Regions from separate parts of the Desulfoconvexum algidum genome, predicted to be linked through region 1. Evidence: predicted binding sites of a transcription regulator. Region 1 holds the regulator's gene; each other region holds the start of a gene.
The links. The regulator sigma-54, encoded in region 1, starts transcription at its own class of promoters, with help from an activator protein. The targets are predictions, from matches to a motif close to TNTGGCACANTTTCTGCTNT.

Region 1 (3,166 bases):
TGGGCCAGCACTTTTAAGTGACCGCCGGTGCTGTTTTCCGGTGTGAGCAGCAAAAAAAATATATGGACCAGTCGATTGTCAAGGGCATCGTATTCAACGCCTTGCCGGCTCAGGCCAAACCCGATTGTGACAGATTTTACAGAATTGAGTTTTCCGTGGGGTATGGCAATGCCGCCGCCAATCCCTGTACTGCCAAGCATTTCCCGTTCCATCAACACGGCAGCAATGTCGTCGGGGGAAGCATCGGTGGCCTTTGATACGGACCGGGCCAGTTCTTTGATAACCCCGTTTTTGTTGGTTGATGCAAGATCGGCAATAATGGAATCTTTGTTAAGAATCTCACTGATTTTCATTTAATTATTTATCCCCTGGGTTGAATGAGACCCAGTTTTCCATTTTGATGTTTGTACAGAACATTCAATTGTTCGGTCCTGGCATTATTGAAAACAAAAAAAGATTGGTTTGAGGAATTAAGTTCACTCACGGCATCGTCCACATCCATTGGCTTGTTGTCAATGGGTTCAATGATGATCTCCTCTGTCATTTGATCTGGCTTAATAGGCGTTTGGGTTGCGTTAAATTCAAGGGTATCATTTTTAAGGCTTTGTTTGTTTCCCGACATATGGCGTTTTATTTTTTCTTTGTGCTTTTTAATCTGTCCTCTTACCTTGTCCATGAGGGTGTCAATCGTTGAATACATGTTTTCGGATTCTTCTGTGGCATGGATATTGATTCGATCACAGGTGAGGGTCAGTTCTGCAATATGTCTGATTTTTTGGACGGATAATACCAAATGAACTTCACCTGGGTTGTCCAGCATTCTATCAAATTTATCTAGTTTTTTCTGGGCATAGGCTTTCAGGGAATCAGAGGAGTCCATTTTTTTAAACGTCACGCTTGTTTGCATAAAAAATCTCCTTAAAGTTGTTTTCGTTTATTGGATGGCAGAATATTAAGCACCTTCCTGTATTTTGCAACGGTTCTTCTGGCAATTTCAATGTCTGAGCGTTGAAGAATGGCGGCAATCCTGTCATCACTGAGGGGTGCATTGGGATCTTCATTTTCAATGAGCAGTCGGATTTTATCTTTAACGCTGGCAGAGGCCATGGACAGCCCGCCTGTCCTTCCAATTGAGCTGTTAAAGAAATATTTTAACTCAAAGAGTCCCTGGGGGGTATAGGCATACTTGTTGGTGGTTACCCGGCTTATGGTGGATTCATGCATTTCAATATCTTCTGCAATATCTTTTAAAATAAGGGGTCGCAGGTAGGCAATCCCTTTTTCAAAAAACTCGCGCTGAAATTTAATGATGCTTTCCATGACAAGGTAGATGGTTTTCTGGCGCTGGTGTATGCTTTTGATCAGCCAGGAGGCCGATTGCATTTTTTCGTTCAGATAGGTCTTGGTTTCCTTGGAAATTTTCCTGCCGTCTGCAATGGCGCTTCGATAGAACCGACTAATCCTCAGTTTGGGCAGCCCGTCGTCATTCATCACTATTTTAAACCCATCCTCCTCTTTGTAGACATAGATATCGGGTATGATATAGGTGGGTTCATCCGTGGTGAATTCTCGTCCGGGTTTGGGCTCCAGGTATTGGATGATTTTGACGGCGGCACGAACATCATCAACGGAAATCCGAAGGGCCTTTGCTATTTTTTTAGAGTTTCGGTTTTCAAGATTTTTCAGGTGATGGGTGATGATTTCGGTAATGATATGATTTTCAATCCCAAGCATTTTAACCTGGATCAACAGGGTCTCACATAGATTCCTTGCACATATTCCCGGGGGATCAAAGGATTGGAGTACCCCTAGAACCTTTTCAACGGTTTCTATTTCAACTTGCGAACCGATTGCTATTTCTTCGACGCTGGAGCAAAGATACCCGTCCCTGTTCAGGTTTCCAATGATAACATGGCCCAGACGTTCTTCAGCATCATCAAGTTCTGAGAGCATCAACTGCCATTTGAGATGATCCTCAAGGGTTTTTCTGTCCGGGGTAAAGGCTTCAAAATTAGGGGCTTCGGTATTTTCAGATTCTGTGTATACTCGACCAGTGGAATTATACTCATCAATGTAATTATCCCAGTCCATATCAGACGGGACCTTTTCTTCTATGGTAACTTCCTTGACAGGAGATTCTTTTTCCGGCGCAATTGTTTCACTTTCCTGGGCAGTGATATCTTTGTCGGATCTGTCTTCATTAAGTTCTTCTTCAAGGGCCGGGTTCTGTTCCATTTCCTGGGCAATGGTATCCGCCAGTTCCAGCCTTGACAATTGAAGTAGTTTTATGGCCTGCTGGAGCTGGGGGGTCATCACCAGCTGCTGGGTCAACGAGAGGTTTTGTTGTAGTCCAAGTTCCATATTAAAGTTTAAAATTATCTCCCAGATAGATTTTTTTGGCTATTTCACTTGAAATGATTCGTTCAGGCGGTCCTGATTCAATCACTTTCCCCTGACTCATAATATATGCATGGTCACAGACGCCCAGGGTTTCCCTGACATTGTGATCGGAAATTAAAACACCAATTCCCTTGTGGGTCAACTGGGAAATGATTTGTTGAATATCAATCACAGCCAAAGGGTCGATTCCGGCAAAGGGTTCATCCAGAAGAATGAACTTGGGATCTGTGGCCAGAACCCTGGCGATTTCTAAGCGCCGCCTTTCTCCCCCGGACAAAGAGGCTGCTTTTTGATGGGCGAGCCCGTCAATCCCCAATTCCGCCATGAGGCCGGCGGCTTTTCCTCGAATATCGATCCCATTTTTGGGCAACACCTCGAGTATGGCAGTTATATTTTCTGTCACTGTTAATTTCTTGAAAATAGACGCTTCCTGGGGCAGGTATCCAATTCCTTTTCTGGCCCGAATATACATGGGATGTGCCGTGATATCCTCCTGGTCCAGATAGACGATGCCCTTGTTCGGGCGTATCATTCCCACGGCCATGTAAAACGTAGTGGTTTTTCCGGCACCATTGGGACCCAGTAGCCCTGTAACCGTTCCCTGGCTCACGGTGAGGTTGATTTTATTCACCACGGTTTTGCCGTTGTAGATTTTTACTAAATTTTCAAGTACCAGTTCTGCCATTTATTGCGGTGTGCCCTTTTTCTGGCCTGTTGGTTTCTGGCCTGTTGGTTTCTGGTCTTCTGGATTAAAAACAGCCTGGAC
Region 2 (3,166 bases), 2.7 Mb from region 1:
GAATAATCAGCCATCCACATGACAAAGGCCTCGGCATAATCAATTTTATCACCAAAATCATAGCTGGAAAAAAGGCCGCTTTGATCGGTTGCATAATCCCCGGTGACAACCCCGGTAAAATACTCCAGTCCAGTTCCCTGGGAATGCTGATAGTTCATGGCCCAGATCAGCTCTTTTGTCAGGACATCCAGTTCCTCTGACACCTTGGGAAGAATTTCATCCCGCACCTCAAGCCATCCGGCAAGCTTTCCGCCGGAAATATTAGCAGTGATATCCTGGGCAACCCCGTATGACCCCTGCCAGAGAACCTTGTCATCACTCTGGGAAAGTGTGTTATATTCCGCCCCATTGACAAGGGGGAAGCCATTGCCGACAGTTACAATAACAGAACCATTGGACTTTTCAAAGGAATCAAGATCAATGAGCTGGCCCAGATCATCTATAATCGCGTTTCGCTGGTCCCTTAAATCATTTGCAGACATATTGCCCTCAAGACCGGTGATCTGGACATTCAAATCGGCTATCTGGCTGACATAGGAATTAATCTGGCTCACAGCGGCACCGATCTCCTGGTTTAAGTCTGTCTCCATGTTGGCAATATCGGTACTGGCAGAGTTAAGACGGTTTGCAAGGATAGTCCCCTGCTCGTATACCGTGACCCGTTCGGAGGACCCAAGCGGATTGTTGGAAAGATCGTACCAGGAATTCCAGAAATCTGTCAGCAGATTTCCAACACTTGAATCAGAGTCCGCATCAAAATATCCCTCAAGAATATTCATATAGGCTTCAGCTTCTTCATAGGCTGCCTGATTGGACAATTCATCGGTCAGCCGGTTTTCAAGAAAACTGTCGACATTCTGCTGGATCTGGGAGGTATCAACCCCTGTACCGAAAAGATATCCAGCATAACGGATGGACGTCATGGTGGTCTGATCGGCCGTCTGCATGCTATAATCTGGATTATTTACATTTGCAATATTGTTGCCGGTTACGGCCAACCCATATTGCTGTGATAAGATTGCCGACTTGGATATATTGAGAGTAGACCCTAAACCTGACATTTTACACCTCTACCCTTAAAAGCGTTTTCACGGAATTGTCCGTAAAAACCTTGCCGGTATTGTTATAGGCTTTCTTGTTTTCAGTGCCAATAATCGTTGCAAAAATACCATCAATCACCGACAGGTATTCGTTTGTATATCGTTTATTCTCCGATGCCAGGGCGGTGATTTCTTTCTTAAGGGTCTCTAACTTTACTTTAACTTTTTTCAGGCCTGATTTTGTTTTTACAGGGAGCGGCAGGCTATTTATAACCTGGGATAGACTGAAAGCGCTTGCCTGCATATTCAAAGAAAGTTTTTTCTCTTCAAAGAGAGAAAAAATCCGTTCTCTTATCCCCAGGATTTCCAAGGCCAGCTGCTTTTTTCTCTCCAGGGTTTCCCACAGGGAATCGACATTCATATCAACAATATATTTTTTTTCCTGCTCAAAGATCTTTTTCAACTCTTGATATAATAAAAGTTTTTCTTGAAGCATATTCTCTATTGCACAGGCAAAATTTTCCATGTTGATTCTCCTTTATATGCTATCGGTATCTGCCGGCATTTTTTTAAATTTAAAAAATGCACTAAATAGATAGAGAGGAATTTTTTTCCCCTATTCCCGATTTTATGCGCTGTTATTGAGCTATATATATGTAATAGCAACATGTATGCCATAAACTTAAACTTTGGGAATCGACAAGACTATAAAGGATACGGATTAGAGGGGCAAATTAGCGGGAACCTTTTAACTGCTGGTATAAAAAATCCCTAAGGCCAAGGGATTTTTGACTTTTTGACAGGGTCTCAGCCAAATTTTGATCCTGCATGGATTTATATATATTGGTGGCATTGGATTCTTTAAACAGGGCATCACCGGGCAGGGTCTTGCGCATGGATTGAAGCATTTCCTTCATAAAAATGGCTTCAAATCCGGCACAGGCATCTTTGAGTTCCCTGTCTTTTTCAGGATCAAGGACTTGACGTTTCATTTTATCAAGTCCTGAAACAGAAAGATTTTGATGAATTAAATCAATCGTATCGGTCATGGATTATCCTTTGTACAGGCATAAGATTACCTGGCTATAAAATTTCAAGCTCAGCCTGGAGTGCGCCGGCCGCCTTTATCCCCTGGAGGATACTGATCAGATCCCGGGGTTTAACCCCTAAAGAGTTCAGCCCCCGGACAAGCTCTCCTATGGTGGAACTCCCCTCAAGATTCATCACACTCTCCTGGGTTTGATTCCCCGGCGCAGTATCAATGGTGACAGACAGGTTTCCATGGGCAACAGCAACACTGGAAATGGTTACGTCTTGACCAATGACAATGGTGCCGGTTTTTTCGTTTATCACCACCTTGGCAATGGTATCTGGAATCACTGACAGGGTTTCAATATCAGCGATGAACTCGGCAACATTTTTTTCCCACATGCTGTCTGGAACATTCAAATCCAGAGCACTGGCATCGATTATTTTGGCGCTGCCCTCACCAATGGAAGCGTTGATGGTCTCAGCCATACGTTTGGCCGTGGTAAAATCCGGCCGAAACAAAGAAAGGACCAAGGTTCGTTTCCCATTTAGTTTGAAGGGAATCTCTTTCTCCACAGAGGCCCCATTTGTTACCCGCGCCACCAGAAGATGGCTGGCCCTGTCCCCGGTACCATCGGGGATAGCAAGACTTAAGGAACCCTGGGCAAGACCGTAAACCTGTCCATCAACCCCCTTCAAGGGGGTCATCAATAGGGTGCCGCCCTTAAGGCTCTTGGCATCCCCCATGGAAGAAACGGTCACATCCATTTTATCTCCGATCCTGGCAAAAGGCAAAATATCAGCCGTCACCATGACAGATGCCACATTTTTAACCTTAATATCCCTCACTGAATTATCAATATTCATTTTGTCCAGCAGATTAATCAATGACTGACGGGTAAAAAGGACATTGTTCTTATCTCCTGTGCCGTTCAACCCCACCACCAATCCGTAACCGGTCAACTGGTTTGTTCGAATGCCTTGGATGGCGGCAAGATCCTTTATTCTTGCCGCATCTGCCATGACGGGAAAAAGCAACCCCGCCAACAAAAGCAGAACAATTCCTTTTTTTTTCAGGCCAGGGGCACTGACTCTCA
Region 3 (3,166 bases), 1.2 Mb from region 1:
CCCAGCAGAAAATAGTTCCGGATCAAATCACTGAAATCGAGTAATATCCGGGTAAAAAGCGGCAATTTTGACCCGGATGAGACAAAGGTGCCGGTGATGGTGGGCACCACAAAAATCATTAAAAACATTACCACAAAAATAGAACAGCAAACCAGGATAATAGGATATACGGAAGCCGTTTTTATTTTTTGCTTGATCTGAATGGATCGTTCAAAGTAGACAAGGAATTCCTCCACGGCATCGGGTATGTTCCCGCTTGCCTCCCCGGACCTCAGAGTGGCGATATAAAGAGGTGAAAAAATAGTTTCATGTTTTTCAAAGGCAGTGGAAATCGATTCTCCGCCGGAAATATCATCCCGGATAGTTTTTAAAGTCCTGGAAAAAAACTTTTCCGTCTGTTTTTCAATAATGCCGTCCAGGGCGATAACAACCGGAAGCCCTGCCCGCAGCAAAGTCAAAAACTCCTGATTAAATGAGTAAAAATCCTTGGGATTTATCGTTTGCCTGGTGAAAAATGAAATCAGCAAGGGGCCTTGATCGGCCTTTTCAGCCTTCACAAGAAATCCCCCGTCTAAAGCCACCTGTTTTTTTAAGGAGGAGACAGAACCGGATTGTATTATCTTTTCAACCATTTCCCCATTCAGAGAAGCGATCTTGCATTTGTAGGTCGGCATAAACGAGTCACCTTGCTTTGTGGTCTTAAGACCAATAAACCATATGATTTGACCATATCATTATCATTAATTAGAAAAAGATTCCAGCAATACCGGCATAGATCAATTCATGCAATCTCAAACTTATTATCGAAATTTTTCTCAAAATGGTGCTGCCATGCGCTATGCGCCATACCAGGGTTTCCCCCCAAAAAAGCAAAACCGGACTTTTTTATAAAAAGTCCGGTTTTGTTCTATTTTAACTAATCTTTGACTATTTCAAATATTAGCTAACTTTTCTGCGGGTAATACCAGCAAGGCCTAAAAGGCCAAAGCCTAAAAGTACCAGCGTGGCAGGTTCTGGAACGGCAGGTCTTAAGTCATCGCCAGTGATAGTCATATCAGTAAAGTCACGATCAGGACTAGGGTCTCTTGTAGATCCTTGGTCATCTAAATACACTGTCACATGACTGTCGTTAACCCACGTGGTACCTATATGTTCAATATCAGTATCATAAGACGTACCATCTGCTAATTTGTTAAACAGTGTATCTGTATAAAAGAAAAAGTCAATTGTACCGGATTCAACATCAGTCTCATCATTGGCATAATGGCTATCAGTACCGGTGTCTACACCATAGTAAAAACCAAAAACATTTGTAAATTCATACCAGTCTTTTTCTACTGAATTTGTTGTATAATTGAAAAGTTGCACGCTCCACAAACCTGAAGTCAGTTTAAAGTTGAGGCCTTTTGATGTCCCTACCTCGTTACCTAGGGAAAAAACCTCATACTCGTCAAGAATCGTATCGCCTGCTTCATTTACTGAATAAAGTCCAAATGTAGACTCATAGCCAGCTTGTTCTACAGTTATGTTAAACGTTGCCTCACCATTAGCACCAGTAGTCGAATCTGTATTCGTCCAATAATCTTGTGTAAAACTCATTGCCATTGCGCTTCCAGCCAGTAAAAAACATCCTACGATTGAGATCAAAAAAACCTTTATCAATTTCAACATGTGATCACCTCTTGTTTTTGCCTCTTGCAACCCGGCCATCTTCCCATAAGATCCGTTGGCTTTCCGCCCCTGACTCACATCAGGTTTGGCCTCTAAGGTATTTAATTTTTTCTTAATTAGACATACTGCAACACATGTGCCATAGTGCAGAACGGTCATATTGTTATGTTGCGTTTTGGCCCTAAAATTCAGCAAATAAATAATTAACAGACTGATATAATAGAAATTAAAAAATCTAAAAATTTTAAATAAGAGTTATTTTTTTCCTGTTTTATCAATCAATTAAATTCTACTTAAGAAATAACTATGAAAATAAGTTCCTAATTTTAAGAGGTTAATACCATAAATTATTATGCAATTAACTTCTTATTTATTCAGTTCATTAAAAACTATCGTTTCTGATACCTTCGAACCGGACAAAAAAAATCGCTCCTTTTATTAATCAGAATCACACTGATTAGTCGATTCTGAAGAACCTATTTCCTGGGTTTGGGTAGCCCCGCCTGCACCCAACACATGTGAAGCATAGCTACTACCTATAATAAAAGCCCAAAAAACACCCAGAGTAAAAAGACTTCATCAGAGCCTGACAATTTCTGTAAAGCTTCCTATATTTACGGCCATCATTTTGGAGTCTTGGACATTCTTTTTGGCTGGGTAAAAAAAGATTTTTTGCATCCCTCTCATCAACGACAATTATTTTTTCCCTGCGGTAATTATAACTGACGCTGATCATTTAAGTAAAACTCGCTAACACCATGCCAACCCACTGTAATCAAACTAGAAATTTTATTACTTCCCTTATCATCAACTTTAATATAAATATTGCTTTAAATTTGATTACAAGCACATAAATGGAAACTTAGGAATTATAATGTCTATAGTTCCGGGACAACTACTAAACGCCAAGACAAAGCCAAACCAGTCGGAAGGCTGGCACGGAAAGCCAAAGGGTTCTAAAAAGAACAGCCGGTTACCTTGATGCACCAAAAAAGGATATCTTATGAAGATGAAGAAACGCTCAGGATTTTTATTGGTCTTAACAGTATTTTTAATGTTTGCAGGAACTGCCAGTGCAATCACATGGGATTGGAATGGCCACACCTATATTACAATCGAAAATAGCGCTGACTGGAGCCCTTACACATGGGATGATGCCCGACAGGACATATTGAACAATGACTCCACTGGTCTGTTTCACCTGGCTACCATTACCAGCGTAGAAGAACAAACCGCTATGTCCACTGCCATGGCCAGTTTGTCTGGTGAATGGTGGCTTGGCGGTATTCAAGCGACAGGTGCTAAGAATGCATCGGACGGGTGGAGTTGGGTTACCGGAGAGGAGTGGGATTACGTTGCTTGGGAAACCGAGATCAGTGATGAACCCAACGACTGGAATTCCAGAAATGAATATCACCTGGGTGCCTGGTCGAGATATGGATGGAATTGGAATGACGAACACGGCAGTTCCAACATCGCCGGCTATATCATGGAA

Region 2: the regulator sigma-54 is predicted to act here: its motif matches at 1,700-1,719, upstream of flgN (flagellar export chaperone FlgN).
Region 3: the regulator sigma-54 is predicted to act here: its motif matches at 1,796-1,815, upstream of ACZ45G_RS10630 (PEP-CTERM sorting domain-containing protein).

What each region holds. Positions count from the first base shown of each region.
Region 1 is NZ_AP042394.1:3,556,193-3,559,358, reverse strand. It holds gene ACZ45G_RS16305 (PTS sugar transporter subunit IIA) at 1-353, opposite strand, end outside; gene hpf (ribosome hibernation-promoting factor, HPF/YfiA family) at 362-907, opposite strand; gene rpoN (RNA polymerase factor sigma-54) at 919-2,361, opposite strand; gene lptB (LPS export ABC transporter ATP-binding protein) at 2,363-3,085, opposite strand; gene lptA (lipopolysaccharide transport periplasmic protein LptA) at 3,086-3,166, opposite strand, start outside.
Region 2 is NZ_AP042394.1:843,371-846,536, reverse strand. It holds gene flgK (flagellar hook-associated protein FlgK) at 1-1,061, opposite strand, end outside; gene flgN (flagellar export chaperone FlgN) at 1,063-1,566, opposite strand; gene ACZ45G_RS03790 (rod-binding protein) at 1,775-2,089, opposite strand; gene ACZ45G_RS03785 (flagellar basal body P-ring protein FlgI) at 2,124-3,166, opposite strand, start outside.
Region 3 is NZ_AP042394.1:2,326,351-2,329,516, reverse strand. It holds gene ACZ45G_RS10635 (type II secretion system F family protein) at 1-674, opposite strand, end outside; gene ACZ45G_RS10630 (PEP-CTERM sorting domain-containing protein) at 940-1,671, opposite strand; cyclic di-GMP riboswitch class I at 1,694-1,771, opposite strand; cyclic di-GMP riboswitch class I at 2,577-2,652, shown strand; gene ACZ45G_RS10625 (C-type lectin domain-containing protein) at 2,675-3,166, shown strand, end outside.